Defluviitalea raffinosedens: one gene and its partner. The protein of the gene in region 1 interacts with the protein of each later gene in a pairwise test. Links are inferred from orthologs where the notes say so. Each region holds a gene or a part of one and is shown on either strand. Other genes may lie near its edges.

Region 1 (8,468 bases):
GCACTCTTCCTTTATTTGACAATCGCCTTGAATATCCATCTGCATATCCGACTGGAATGGTAGCAACCTTAGTTTTTCTCCTGGTGACAAATTTTCGGCTATAACTTATGGGGACATCTTCATCTACTTCTTTTATAAAAACTACCTGAGACTTTAAAGTCATCGCAGGCTTTAAATGGATGGTGTCTTTCTTTACTTCATCTGAAGGATACAATCCATATAAAATAATTCCCGGACGAATTAAATTCATATGCATATTTTTATAGCCAATAAAACCAGCGCTGTTGGAACAATGTTTAATTGGAATGTAAACACCTTCTTTTTCCAACTGACTAATAAAAGAAGTAAAACGGCTAAACTGTAATTCTGTAAAGGAAGGATCTTTTTCATCTGCAGAAGAAAAATGGGTAAAAATGCCCTCAATCTGAAGATTAGGCAATTTGCTTATTTCTTTAATTAAATTCACTGAATCCTGATTAGGCTGTAATCCGATTCTGCCCATTCCAGTATCAATTTTTATATGAATCGCAGCGGTTTTACTTTGTCTTACGGCCGCATCAGAAATAGCTTTTGCCATATCATAGGAAAATACGGTCTGAATAAAATCATAGTAGACGATTTCTTCTGCCTGCTCTAGTGCAGTATAGCCCAAAATAAGTATCGGCACGCTAATATTATTTTTTCTTAATTGTTCGCCCTCATCCAAAATGGCAACCGCCAGTCTGTGTACGCCATTCTCTATAAGTACTCTGCTTACTTCAACTGCTCCGTGGCCATAAGCATCTGCTTTTACAATGGCCATGATTTCTGTATCTTCTGAAACTTGATTTTTAATCTGATGTATATTATGTGCGATTGCATCCAAATTAATCTCTGCAATCACACGGTAGAATTCTTGCGTCATTTGTGTGCCTCCCTAAATGCTCTTCAGTCTTTCTCTGCTGATGGCTTCAATTGAAACATACTAGCATCTAAATCAACATTATACTTAAATTCTCCATATTTAACAATAATTCTTTCTTTTCCTTCGGTGTCATATATTACCAACTGTGCCGGGTTCAAAGTCTTGTTGGATATCCATAGTTTCTCTGTAGCAAGATATTTGCCACCTTCAGGGATCATTGCTTCTAAAACAGTATATTCATCATTATTGTTATTGAAAACTTCTAAAGTAACTTCTTCTGATTGAAGATAATTTTTCACAAATGTTCCCAGAAATATTTCATAGGTATTCTTTGATTGGGGTATTTCATTCACTGCTTCTCCAAGAATTCGGGGGTTATACTGCATGACTTTTTTTCCATCGAATACTGTGACCAGCCCTTTCACCTGTTCTGGATCAGTGATTTCTATTCTGTATTCTCCACTCATTTTATAATATTGCTTTGTCTTGTATGTATTTTTGCCTTTATTTGAAATATACGTTACATCCGCAATACATGCATAACTTTCCATTGTCGTTAGTTTTTCCTGAATTTTTTCCATAGGTGATTTTGGGGTTCCTCCAGTAGAACAAGCAGCCAAAACGGTGCAAATCATAGTAAGGATGGGTATAATAAATAAAATCCCCGATTTCTTCACTCAATCCCCCCTTGATGGACTGCAAGGCGATCTTTGCATATTATGCCCTGTACCTTTTTAGTCCCTCATTGTAACGTTTTACACCTTCTAGGAATATTATACTCCCTAAAATTTCGATATATGACTGCCAGAAAAAAGCTTCTCATCTTTAACTGGATGGGTAATAAAGTTTCATTGCTTTCGGTACATAATTGCAGATATCTCCGGCCAGCATTCCATGCTGTCCCAGATCAGCAGCTGCCAAATCCCCTGCTTTTCCATGGATGAATGTGCCGAGTACCGCTGCTTTATAAGGATTTAACCCTTGCCCAATAAGTCCTGCTATAATCCCTGTTAATACATCTCCTGCCCCCGCTGTGGACATACCGGGATTTCCGGTAAGATTGATGTAGATTTGCCCGTCCGGATCGCCTATGATGGTCTTTGCATCCTTTAATACCAGTATAACGTGCCATTTATGGCAGAATTCCCTTACAGTATCAATTGGATTGGCTAAAACTTCTTCTGTACTCTTGTTAATCAATCTTCCCATTTCTCCTGGATGAGGGGTCAATACCACAGGTACTTTTAAGTTTCTTAACATATCGATATTCTTGGCAATGGCATTAATGCCATCTGCATCGATTACTAAAGGAATTCTCGCATGTTTAATCAGCCGTCTCATAAATTCTGTAACTTGAGGTCCTTGACCAATACCTGGACCTGCTGCAATCACTGTCGCTTTCTTCAGATACGGCTTAATATCATCAAAGCTTTCTCTGCAGAATTTCCCATCTTCGTCATGAACAGCGACCGTGATCACCTCCGTTAATTTTTCTTGCAGAATATCTGTAATACTTTCAGGAACACCTAAACTTACCAATCCTGCTCCTGATCTGAATGCCCCCTGACAGGTCAAAGCCGCTGCTCCTGTCATCCCTTTAGAACCGGCCATCACCTGAACTCTGCCATAAGTCCCTTTATTGCTTCTTGGAAATCTGGGGGGGATAAAACTATTTACTTCTTCTTCCCTTAAAACATTCATTTTCAATTGAGCATGGTCAATCACTTCTTTGGGAATACCTATGTCCGCAATGACCAGTTCTCCCACATATTCTGTCCCAGGATAGACATAAAGTCCAATCTTAGGCAAGGCTAAAGTAACGGTTTTATGAGCCTTAACTGCATTCCCCATAATGGCCCCTGTTTCTGAGTCAATACCGGAAGGAATATCAATAGCAAGGATATATTTCCCATAAAAATTGATTAAATCAATTAGATCATTGAAAATACCGCTGACAGGCTTCGATAGCCCCGTTCCAAAAATTGCATCCACAATCAAATCGCTTTTTTCAATAAGCGTAGCGATCTGGTCATCAATCAAAGCATCCTTATTTAAAATGATTTTCGGAATCTGCAATTTCTCTGCAATATTATAATTGGTTCTTGCATCATCTTTTAACAAAAGAGGGTCCCCTATGAAGATTATAGTTACATCCATGCCGCAATTATGAAGATGTCTTGCTACGCCTAACCCATCTCCGCCGTTGTTGCCCTGGCCACAAAAGATTACAACATTGGCTTTGGGGATATTTTGCAAATCCTTTTTGATTTCATTAACGACAGCCAATACTGCATTTTCCATCAGCACAATTCCCGGGATGCCTATTTTATGAATAGCAGTTTCATCAATTTGCTTCATTTCTTTTCCACTACATACCTTCATCAATTCTCCTCCTTTTGTACAATGGCATATGCTACAGCATATTCCCTGCAATGGGATAGAGTAATAAAAATTTTCGAAACTTTAAGTTCTTCTGCCAGTTTTTTCGCATTTCCGTATGTAAGTACATAAGGCTTGCCCATATCATCCCTAAGTACTTCTATATCACGCAGTCCAAAGTTTCTAAATCCCGTACCGAATGCCTTGGCAACAGCTTCTTTAGCCGCAAAAGTGGCAGCTATAGTGTTAAAACTATTTTTTCTTTCTTGGAAGAGCTTTTGCTCCTGCTCGGTAAAACACTTTTTTAGAAATCGCTCATTTCTTCTAACGGCTTCCTCAATTCTTCTAATTTCAATGATATCTGTTCCGATCCCCAGAATCACTTTCTCACCGCCAATAATTCTTATCCAAATAATCGATAAAATCTGCACCTACCAAATCATGTAAATAAGAATAAATTTGAGATGCTTTTTCTTCATGAATCGTCTTTTCTTCCAATTTTGCTTTTAAAAGTTCTCTGGTTTTTTCAATCCACTCATTTAATTCCTCTAAAGCTTTTTGATGTTCTTTCATTTCTCCGTAACAAATTTTAACACTTTCTTCGAGCAACTTTCCGTTGACTTCCTGGATTTCTTCCGGAATCGTAGCCAGCCGGTTCTGTATTTCTTCTATTTTTTCATTAATCTCTAAAATATACTTTTGATTCTTTTCCATCTCTTTTTTAGCCGCTTCATTTTCATTGTTAAAAGCTTCTGTAGTAAGCTCAAGTATTCCATCCATTAATTTTTTCTTTAACTTTAAATAATCTTTCAGGTCATTATTCAGCTGCCCTTGCTGCTTAAGCAAATTACCAAGTCTTTCTTCCAAGTCACGGATGGTTTTTGTTTTCTTTTCGGGAGGAAAAATATTATGCCACACTTTGTCTAAAATTAAAATCGGAACCCGACTATGCCGAAGCATTTCCATATCCAGATCAGCCTTCTTTTTATTCTTGTTCCACGGAAAATTCATTCTCCTTCTCCCTCCCCATTTGATATCTTTTATGAGTTGAAACTGTGCTAAAGCCTAAACCGTCCCAAAATTTCTGCCCAATATCATTATCTTGATCAACATGTATATCGATATAATCCACTTCCTTCTCCTTAAAATCTTCCATAATACAACGGACGAGCTGAGTTGCCAATCCTCTTCTTCTATATTCTGGCATAATATATATTTCCTCAATACTTCCCTCATTTTTTATATCGTATAATGGAGGGATTTTCCGTATACTTCCTCTGATGTAGCCTATCACTTTTGCATCTGCTTCTGCTACGTAGATCAAGACTTGCCTGCTTTCAATAATCCATTCCAATTCTTCTTCTTTGAGTTTCTTCCAGTCTTGAGTTATTGGGAAAATAATATTTTTGCTCTTATGAAACAATATCAATTCATTCCATGAAATACTTAAGATCTCTATGTCCTTTTTATGCGCTTTTCTTATGTTAATCATATCAAGCCTCTATTTCTAGTCATTTCATTTTATTTTATTGTATCACTGAACTAAAATAATTAAAATAAAAACCCCGATATAAATCGGAGTTTTTATAAACATAAGCTATTTGACTTATCCGCCTGTTAATTTCAATAATTTAGTAATTATTGCTGCTGCCTCCGCCCTGGTAACCTTCCCGGAAGGTCTAAAGGTACGGTCCGGATAACCACTTAGTATGGAATAATAAAAAGCAATACCTAATTCTTTTTTATGCTGGATGTTTTTTGCATCCGAAAAGTTGAAATTCTGACCAACAGAATTGGTATATCCCAAATATTTAAGGAAATTGCCTACCATAGCAGCCATTTCATCCCTTGTGAGGGTATCATCATATTTCAATTTTGAAAAATTCGTGCCATAATCTGCTTCGGAAACTAATTTCATTTTTTTCGCTGCGTCAAAATAGCCCTGTTTTACAAACCAATGGTCTTCATTATTTTTCTTCGTGAGCTTATGGTCTGTACTCCTGATCAGCATAGTCATGAATTCCGCCTTTGTAACCTTATTCTCCGGTTTAAAAGATCCATCTTCATATCCTTTGGCAATATCATGATCCACTACTGTTGTAATTGCTTCTTTTGCCCAATGATGATCCGGAACATCGGTCATCAGATACAAAGGTTTTTTCGAGATTTCTTCGAATTTGAATTTTATCGGTTCCGTAGAAAACATAAATCCTTTTGGATCTTTTATGAAGAGCCTGAAATAATATTCTCCCTTATATTGATCATCCAGGATTAAATTGTTCGTATCTTTATTACGGCTTACGGCGCTGCCAATATAAGCTCTCATCGGTTCTCCTGTCACAACAGTTTTAACAGGCCTTGGAAAATGATTGTCATCTACAGGATAAGAAATCAATGTATATTCGTAATTTTTTCCATCAGATATAGGCTCCCAGGATATTTCATATTGTGGATATCCCGGCATAATTTCTCCCACTTTTTTAATCGTTAATGTAGGCTTTGTGGGGAGGGTTGGCTCTACAGTGGTATAACCAGCCATCCTCAGCCAGTATAAGTAAAGACCAGGTACATCTGCCGCCAGAGGTATGGATAAATTCTCTTGTGGCAGAAGATTAAAACTGTCAGTGGAATAATAATAATCTTTTATATTCTGCTCAACTCTTTCCTTAACATCTTTATAATCTACGGACTTTTTAGCCGTTGGAGAACCAAAAAGCTGGACGTAGTCTTCTGCTGCAATTTCTGCTACATCCCATTTGTGAATATATCCTGTATCATTCACCGAATAATATTCCACCTCTTTGTAATTGGTCAGGCCTCTGATTTTAGCATACTTTGTTTGCTCCCATTGATTAAAATGTTTATTTTCTTTGGTCAGCAGATAATACAGTGTGAAGTGATGTCCGTATTCATGGGATAATACCCACGCCAATTGGGATACATCTTTATATTGGTCCCCATTAAATATTTCTATGTAACGGCCTTTCTTGTATACATATTTGCCTTCGCTGTTAATATCATAATCTTCAAAATAATTTCCTGCAACACCATCCGGAGAATCAGGATATATATATATAGTAGATAGAAAATTCAACTCTTCTCCGTGGAAATTTTTTAAAAGCTCATCATAAATGCTTTTTAACTTTTCCTGAGAGGTCCAGTTTTTTGAAAAACTAACGATTTTAACACCTTGGTCTCCTTCATATGTACCAAGAGGGGCTCCATATTCTTTTCTTGCCTGTGCTTCAACGCTGCTGCTGAACATAATAAACAGAAAAATAATAAAACCAGCTGTATAAATACTTTTTTTCATTTTGTCCCTCCTCGTACTTTCTGTCCATGCAGAATCTTTAATTACATTATATAGAAGAATTATTGAATTACTGTTACAGGGACATTAAATATCTTTAAGATTTGATTGCAGTGGTATAAAGATCTGAGCAATCAAAGTTATTATTTAAAAAATTATAAGCCAGGGAGATGAAGATTTTATGACCCAGAATAATTTCTCGGTTAATTATATCCGATGGCTACTTTATGGTATTTTTCTGATTTCAGCAGTATTGCTTGCAATATCCATATTTATTATCATTTATTTTATATCTTCCCCGTTGCCATCTTTTAATTCTAAGGAAGAATACGGCTTTTCAATACAAGAAATTCGTTCGTCTATTTTCTCTTCCGACGGAAAATCTCACAGTATAGCCGCCGACTTTTATATTACTTCCTCTAAAAAGAATTTAACTCAGGCTGAGCTTAATTCTCTTCGAATCGCTATATTAGAAATCATTCCAACTCTTGATTATGAGCAACTCACTAAAATGGGCGGAACGGATTATTTTACAGAAAGTATAAAAAAAGGACTTAATGCCCGTTCATCCGAAGAATGGATTGAGAGAGTATATGTCTCAAACCTTTTGCTGGATATAACGGTAAGTCCTGAAAAAAATAAACGAAATAATACGATTGAAAAAATGTTTCAAAACTATTAAAACAACACCGGAAAAAATCCTATGATAAAGCCTAAAAGACCTCCTAACCAGGTTATGGCTTTTAGTTCTCTGTCCACAACGGATAAAATGATCTGTTCAGTATAATCCGTTTCGAAGTCCATGATCCTTTCTTCAACTATATGAGGAATGTCCAGCAGGGCAGCGATTTCAGAGGATTTACTCGTAATGATTAGCTTGTAATATTTTATAACGGCATCTTGTATCTTTTCCTCCAATGATTTTCCAATTCTTTTCACCCAACGAGAAACAGGGACCTCTAAGGATCTTTTTATTTCTTTTGAAATAAAAAGATTTATTTTTTTGAAAATCTCATTTTTTTGAATAAGGTTTTCCAGATATTCTCTGATCCATTGATGCATATCCTGAACTATATTAGGCTTAATTGCAGTGATTAAAGTAAGTACAGTAAGATCCTGCTTACTCATGTATTCTTTAATCATTGCCTTAAGTTTTTCCAGTGTTTCTTCTTTTGTAAAATATAAGATTACTTTATTGAGTATATCCTCTATTTCGCTTGTATGATGGGCCAGCTGAATTTTGTCTGCCCATTCCTTTACAGGTTTTTCTACGACATAATCTATAAAACTGTTAATTTGCTTTAGAATTTCTTCTCGTTTTTCTTCGTTTTGTGCGCTTTCTTCTATATATCGAAGCGTCTTGTCATATATTTTGTCTGCATCTACGAACATAAGTGCCAGTTTCCCTAAATTCGCCTGTATCAGTTCCAAAAGAATCTGCTTTAATTTCTGCTGTATAAAGGGTTTATTCATATAGTCTATGAGAAGAGTAACCAAACCAGGAAAATAGTCTCTTATAACTTCTTTCACATAGATCATCCATGAATCCGGGATGATTTCTGACATGGTACGCTCTTCATTTTGAATTCTGTCTTTTAGTTCTATAATTTCGCCTATAATCCATTGTCTAAAGGTATCACCCTGCAAAAAGTCAGACTGAATTATATTTTCTACAGGTATGTCTTCCACTTTTCTGGTTAAAATACTTTTAATAGGATGCATAATTAATGAAGTTATTTCGTCCAATACTTGCTGATCGCTAATTTTACTGAAGATAAACTGACTTAAAGTATTTTCTATGGAGTCTATGGTACTGTTCTTATGATCTCCTAAAATTTCAGTGAGAATGGTATCCAGGCTTTCTTCATTATTTCT
Region 2 (4,663 bases), on another replicon or contig:
TGACCCTAAGAAGTTTTACCAGCGCTACGATGGCATTACTAATACTGTATTCTCCTTTGATCTGGGCCATCCAGCGAATTGTATTCAAAGTGTTATACAAGAAATGGGGATTGATCTGCGCATGCAAAACTTCTAATTCAAGTTCATTCTTTTGCTTTTCTGAATTAACGACATCTTCCATTAAACCTTTAATTTTAGAAACCATGCGGTTAAACTTATCTCCTAACTCAGTAAACTCATTATTTCCTTTTACATCAACATATACTAAAAAATCTCCTTTTTCTACTTCTTTCATTTTTTTGATAATGTCTCTTATAGGCTTAGTAATGGCTGTTGAAAAATAATAGGCACTGCCGGTAGTTATCAAAATAAATATAATACCTGCGATCATAACATCTTTTTGCAGTTTTCGAATATCTGCATACAAATCACTCTTAAGAATCGTCTTGACTAAAATCCACTTTCCTTTATTGCATGGGGAATAAATAGCTACTTTGTCTTCTCCATTTTCCTCATATTCTACATAGGAGCGATTTCCTTCCATAAAAATTTTATCTATGATAGCCTTTATGTAAAAATAATCCATTGCCATATTGCCAGATTGGCTAATCATTTGACCATCAGCAGTGCATATGAATACTTGACTTCCATCCTCAGCTAGCCCGTTATAAATTTCTCTAAGCACCCATTCGTCCAGATCTATTGTCATATATCCCAGTTCTTCCAGAGAATTTACATCTACTATTTTTCTGTTGAGAGAAAAGCAATTTCTCTTAATAACACTGGATAGAACTTTAATATACCTTTCTTTTGTAGGCAGCCAAACAACTTCTCCACTGCTGTTTTTTAGCACTGCTTTGGGAATAATATTAACACCATTCCTTTTTTCAGATCCGGCATAATAAAATTCTCCGTGAATCATTACATAAATTCCATCAATGTCGTCTCTGGATGAAAAATAACTTCTTAATTTATTTTCTAGTTCTGCCCTATTTCCTATTCTCATCAATTCTGAAGATTCGTAATTCAAAAATATGGAGTTAGAAAATTTCTCAACATCATTCAATACATAATCGATATTGGAAGCAGCTGTCTTTACCGATTGCCTGGCTGTATCTGTATATTGTTTAATAATTAAACTATATACATAATAAAAAATAACTGAAAATATGATAAAGGGCACTATGGAAAAGGTAATGGTCGCAATCAAAAGTTGATTTTTTAAACTATTTCTGTATTTTTTATTAATCTTTTTCATATTATTAATCCCTTTTACTATATTTTTCCCAATCTTTCTCTATTAACTGGGCCGTCTCTTCCGGAGTCAAATCATCTTTAATCATATTGTAAAGATTGTCTATCATAATTTTTTCAAAAGAATATACATTTCGGTATTTAGGTCGATAATACGCATTTCGTTCCTTTTGTGCAAAAATCGAAGCATAAGCATGGTCTATGTATGCCATATAGGATGCCTCAATTAATCTGTATAATTCATTTCTGGAAGGCATATTGCCTCCCTCTTTATCCAAAAGCACTTTCATTTGAACTTGAGGAGAAGTGGCCCATACGATAAACAGCCAGGCCGCTAATTTTTTTTCTTCACTTATGTTGGCATTGATTCCTATTCCTGAACCGCCATATATATTGGCACTTCTTACAGCACCATAAGGTAAAATACTGTATCCAACCTTTCCTTTAACTTTGGAAAGAGATTCATTTTCCATAATCGCAGCATTTTCGTCCCAGTTGATCATCATAGCAACTTTTCCCTCTGCAAAAAGCTCAGCTAACTCACTCCAGTTGATTCCTTCTATTCCAATGGGAGATAATGAAACAAATCTTTTATAAATCGACAGGGCTTCTCTGAATTGAGGAGTATTCACTGTAAGTTGATAGGGATTGTCCCTCCCTAAGGTATTTACATTCTGGTCTGCAAAATAATCCGCTCCATAAGCACTCATAATGTTTGAAAACTCACAGTATATTGAATTGTGTTCTGCTGACATAGATACACTGCTGTATTGTATTTCTGACTTAGGCACATTTTGATCAATCCATTGGGCAACTTCAATATATCTCTCCCAGGTAAAACTGGTGCTTCCGGGAACAGGATTGTAATTCAAATCTGAAATCATAGCATTCTTATATTTTTCAAAAATATCTTTTCGGTAATAAAAAATCATTGAAGTTGTATCAAAAGGAATTGCATACAGTTTATCCCTATCTATAAAATAAGAACAAATATCCACGTAATTCTTGTTAAAACTTTCGATTCCTCCTACAAGATGTGGCAGCTTAACATTATTTTCAAAAGTGTTTAAGTCTTCTAATTGGCTGCTAAACCGAGTTAAAAATTGATAAGGATCTATATAAAGCAATTCATATTGAGAGCTCTTAGATATAAATTCCATATTCATTCGTTCTACCAAGGTATCAAAATCCATACTGCGGATATTTACATGAATGCCTGTCACTTCAGTAAATTTTTCAACTTCTTTCATAAGTACACTGGCGTTGATATTGTTTTCTACTAAAAAATTCAATACTACTCCTTCGCATTGCCTCCAGTCAAAATCCTTTGGTGCCATCACTGGAGTGTATATACTGTTTTTTTCGCCAAAATATTGTGGAACCATTTCTATCTCTAGTGTCTCTGTAGTTTCATTATTATGCTGACAAACATCATACATTATGATCACTAAAAATACGATTATAGTTACTGTAAGTACGACTTTTTTTATAATAACCCCCCCCTTATAAAATAGCCCCTATATTACAAAATAATTTCCACAATATAAACTTATCCAAATATAACAAAAAAAGTATCAGCATATTAATAGCTCCCCAACTGTCAAGCTTAATGGGTTATCAAACCATTCAGTTGGAAAACCATTTAAGAGAACCTCCTTTAAGAAACGAATTAATTGTTTCCTATCGATTCTCTATATACTGATACTTTTTTCTTATATTACTATTCATTTTACACAAAATACTTTTGCCGTACAACCTCATACATCAATATTCCGGCAGCTACAGATGCATTTAATGAAGTAATCTGCCCATACATGGGGATTTTTACTGTAAAATCACATTTTTCTTTTACAATTCTGCTGACACCTTCTCCTTCATTTCCGATTACCAGAGCAATTGCCCCTTTTAAATCTGTCTGATACATTGGCTCTCCATCCATGTCAGCACAGGCAATCCATATTCCTTTCTCTTTGAGATCTTCGATTGTACGAGCTATATTGGTAACCTTCGCAATTGGTACATATTCTATTGCCCCCGCTGAAGCTTTCGCAACAACGGCACTGAGCCCCGCTGATCTCCTTTTTGGAATAATCACACCATGGGCACCGGAAATATTGGCGGTTCGTACAATAGCGCCCAAATTATGAGGATCTGTAATACCATCCAGTATGATGATAAAAGGCTTTTCCCCTTTTTCTTCAGCTTTTTTAAGAATATCATCCACTTCCGCATACTTGTGGGCAGATGCAAAAGCTATGACTCCCTGATGCTTCTTGGTTTCCGACAGCTCATCCAATTTAGACTTTGCAACGGTTTGCACCACAATTCCCCTGTTTTTGGCTTCGGCAATAATTTTTTTAATAGAACCTTCCACATTCCCCTGCTGAATTAGAATTTTATCTATGTCTCTTTCCGATTTTAGTGCTTCTAATACGGCATTTCTTCCCTCCAGGCGCAAATTATCTTCTTCAAATGTTTTCATGTAAAAACTCCTTTCATTTTGCTCATAATAAATACTGTATTCAGTTATTTTGCTGCAAAGGATGTATTATTATGACCAGCATCAATGCTCACTATATCAAAGAACAAATTTTAAAAAGTACTTATCCGGTCGCGTTAACCGGAGCAGGCATAAGCGTAGCCAGCAGCCTGCCTACTCTTACCAAGGATTATCGAGGCATTCCAATAAAAAAAATCATGGAAAGATCCTTTTTTGAGAAAAATCATCATACTTTTTATGATTTTTATCGCGAAATTCTCCGCTGGAAAAATTGTAGCCCGAATGCAGCCCATTATACACTTTCTAAATATAATGTTTCAATCATTACTCAAAACATAGACGGACTACATCAAAAGGCCGGAAGCAAAAACGTACTAGAAATCCATGGAAACCTTAACTTTCTCTTCTGTGAAAGTTGTAAGAAATATTTTCCCTTTCATCTAGCATACGATCAAAAGCTTCCGACCTGTCCTGAGTGTCTTAGTATTCTAAAGCCTGATATTGTGCTTTATGAAGAACAAATTCACCATTGGGAAAAAGCCGTCATGGAATTTAGAAAAGCCGATTTGGTTCTGATCGTCGGAACCAGCCTCAAAGCTTTTCCTGCTAATCTGCTGCCATCTATTGCTGCCAAACGAAATGTAAATACCATCATCATCAATGAACATTCAGACCAACTGCTTAACTTTTAATTCTTTAAAAGTTTTAATTTTTTAAAGATAATCGCCAGTTTGTCTCCTTTTGGAAGCATCTTGAAATCTTCTTCTTCAATGGCCCCTGTAAAAATAAGAATAAGAACATATACCAATACTCCTACGCAGACAGCTGCCAATGTGGAAATGCTGTTTCCCATAAATCTACTTATTAACTTATAAAAAGCCAGAGTAATGCCTGCCATAACCGCAGCAG

The links.
Region 2: the proteins of JOD07_RS00125 (region 1) and rlmB interact in binary tests that used the Escherichia coli proteins (3 or more experiments, as listed by UniProt). The link is inferred for Defluviitalea raffinosedens from one-to-one orthologs.

Annotation. Positions count from the first base shown.
Region 1 is NZ_JAFBEP010000001.1:20,034-28,501, forward strand. What follows is about bases 1,009-3,933. They hold JOD07_RS00125 (NAD(P)H-hydrate dehydratase), read right to left. Parts: upstream 3,287-3,933; coding sequence 1,730-3,286; downstream 1,009-1,729. Other genes in these bases: JOD07_RS00120 (germination lipoprotein GerS-related protein), read right to left, coding at 1,009-1,581; acpS (holo-ACP synthase), read right to left, coding at 3,286-3,666; JOD07_RS00135 (coiled-coil domain-containing protein), read right to left, coding at 3,671-3,933. Outside these bases: alr (alanine racemase), read right to left, coding at 1-904; more of JOD07_RS00120, read right to left, coding at 928-1,008; more of JOD07_RS00135, read right to left, coding at 3,934-4,294; JOD07_RS00140 (GNAT family N-acetyltransferase), read right to left, coding at 4,269-4,775; JOD07_RS00145 (S-layer homology domain-containing protein), read right to left, coding at 4,890-6,596; JOD07_RS00150 (hypothetical protein), read left to right, coding at 6,775-7,275; JOD07_RS00155 (DUF445 family protein), read right to left, coding at 7,272-8,468. UniProt on the Escherichia coli protein: Bifunctional enzyme that catalyzes the epimerization of the S- and R-forms of NAD(P)HX and the dehydration of the S-form of NAD(P)HX at the expense of ADP, which is converted to AMP.
Region 2 is NZ_JAFBEP010000002.1:258,716-263,378, forward strand. What follows is about bases 1,861-4,663. They hold rlmB (23S rRNA (guanosine(2251)-2'-O)-methyltransferase RlmB), read right to left. Parts: upstream 3,737-4,663; coding sequence 2,984-3,736; downstream 1,861-2,983. Other genes in these bases: JOD07_RS03160 (extracellular solute-binding protein), read right to left, coding at 1,861-2,693; JOD07_RS03170 (Sir2 family NAD-dependent protein deacetylase), read left to right, coding at 3,808-4,446; JOD07_RS03175 (putative polysaccharide biosynthesis protein), read right to left, coding at 4,443-4,663. Also shown: JOD07_RS03155 (cache domain-containing sensor histidine kinase), read right to left, coding at 1-1,258; more of JOD07_RS03160, read right to left, coding at 1,263-1,860. UniProt on the Escherichia coli protein: Specifically methylates the ribose of guanosine 2251 in 23S rRNA.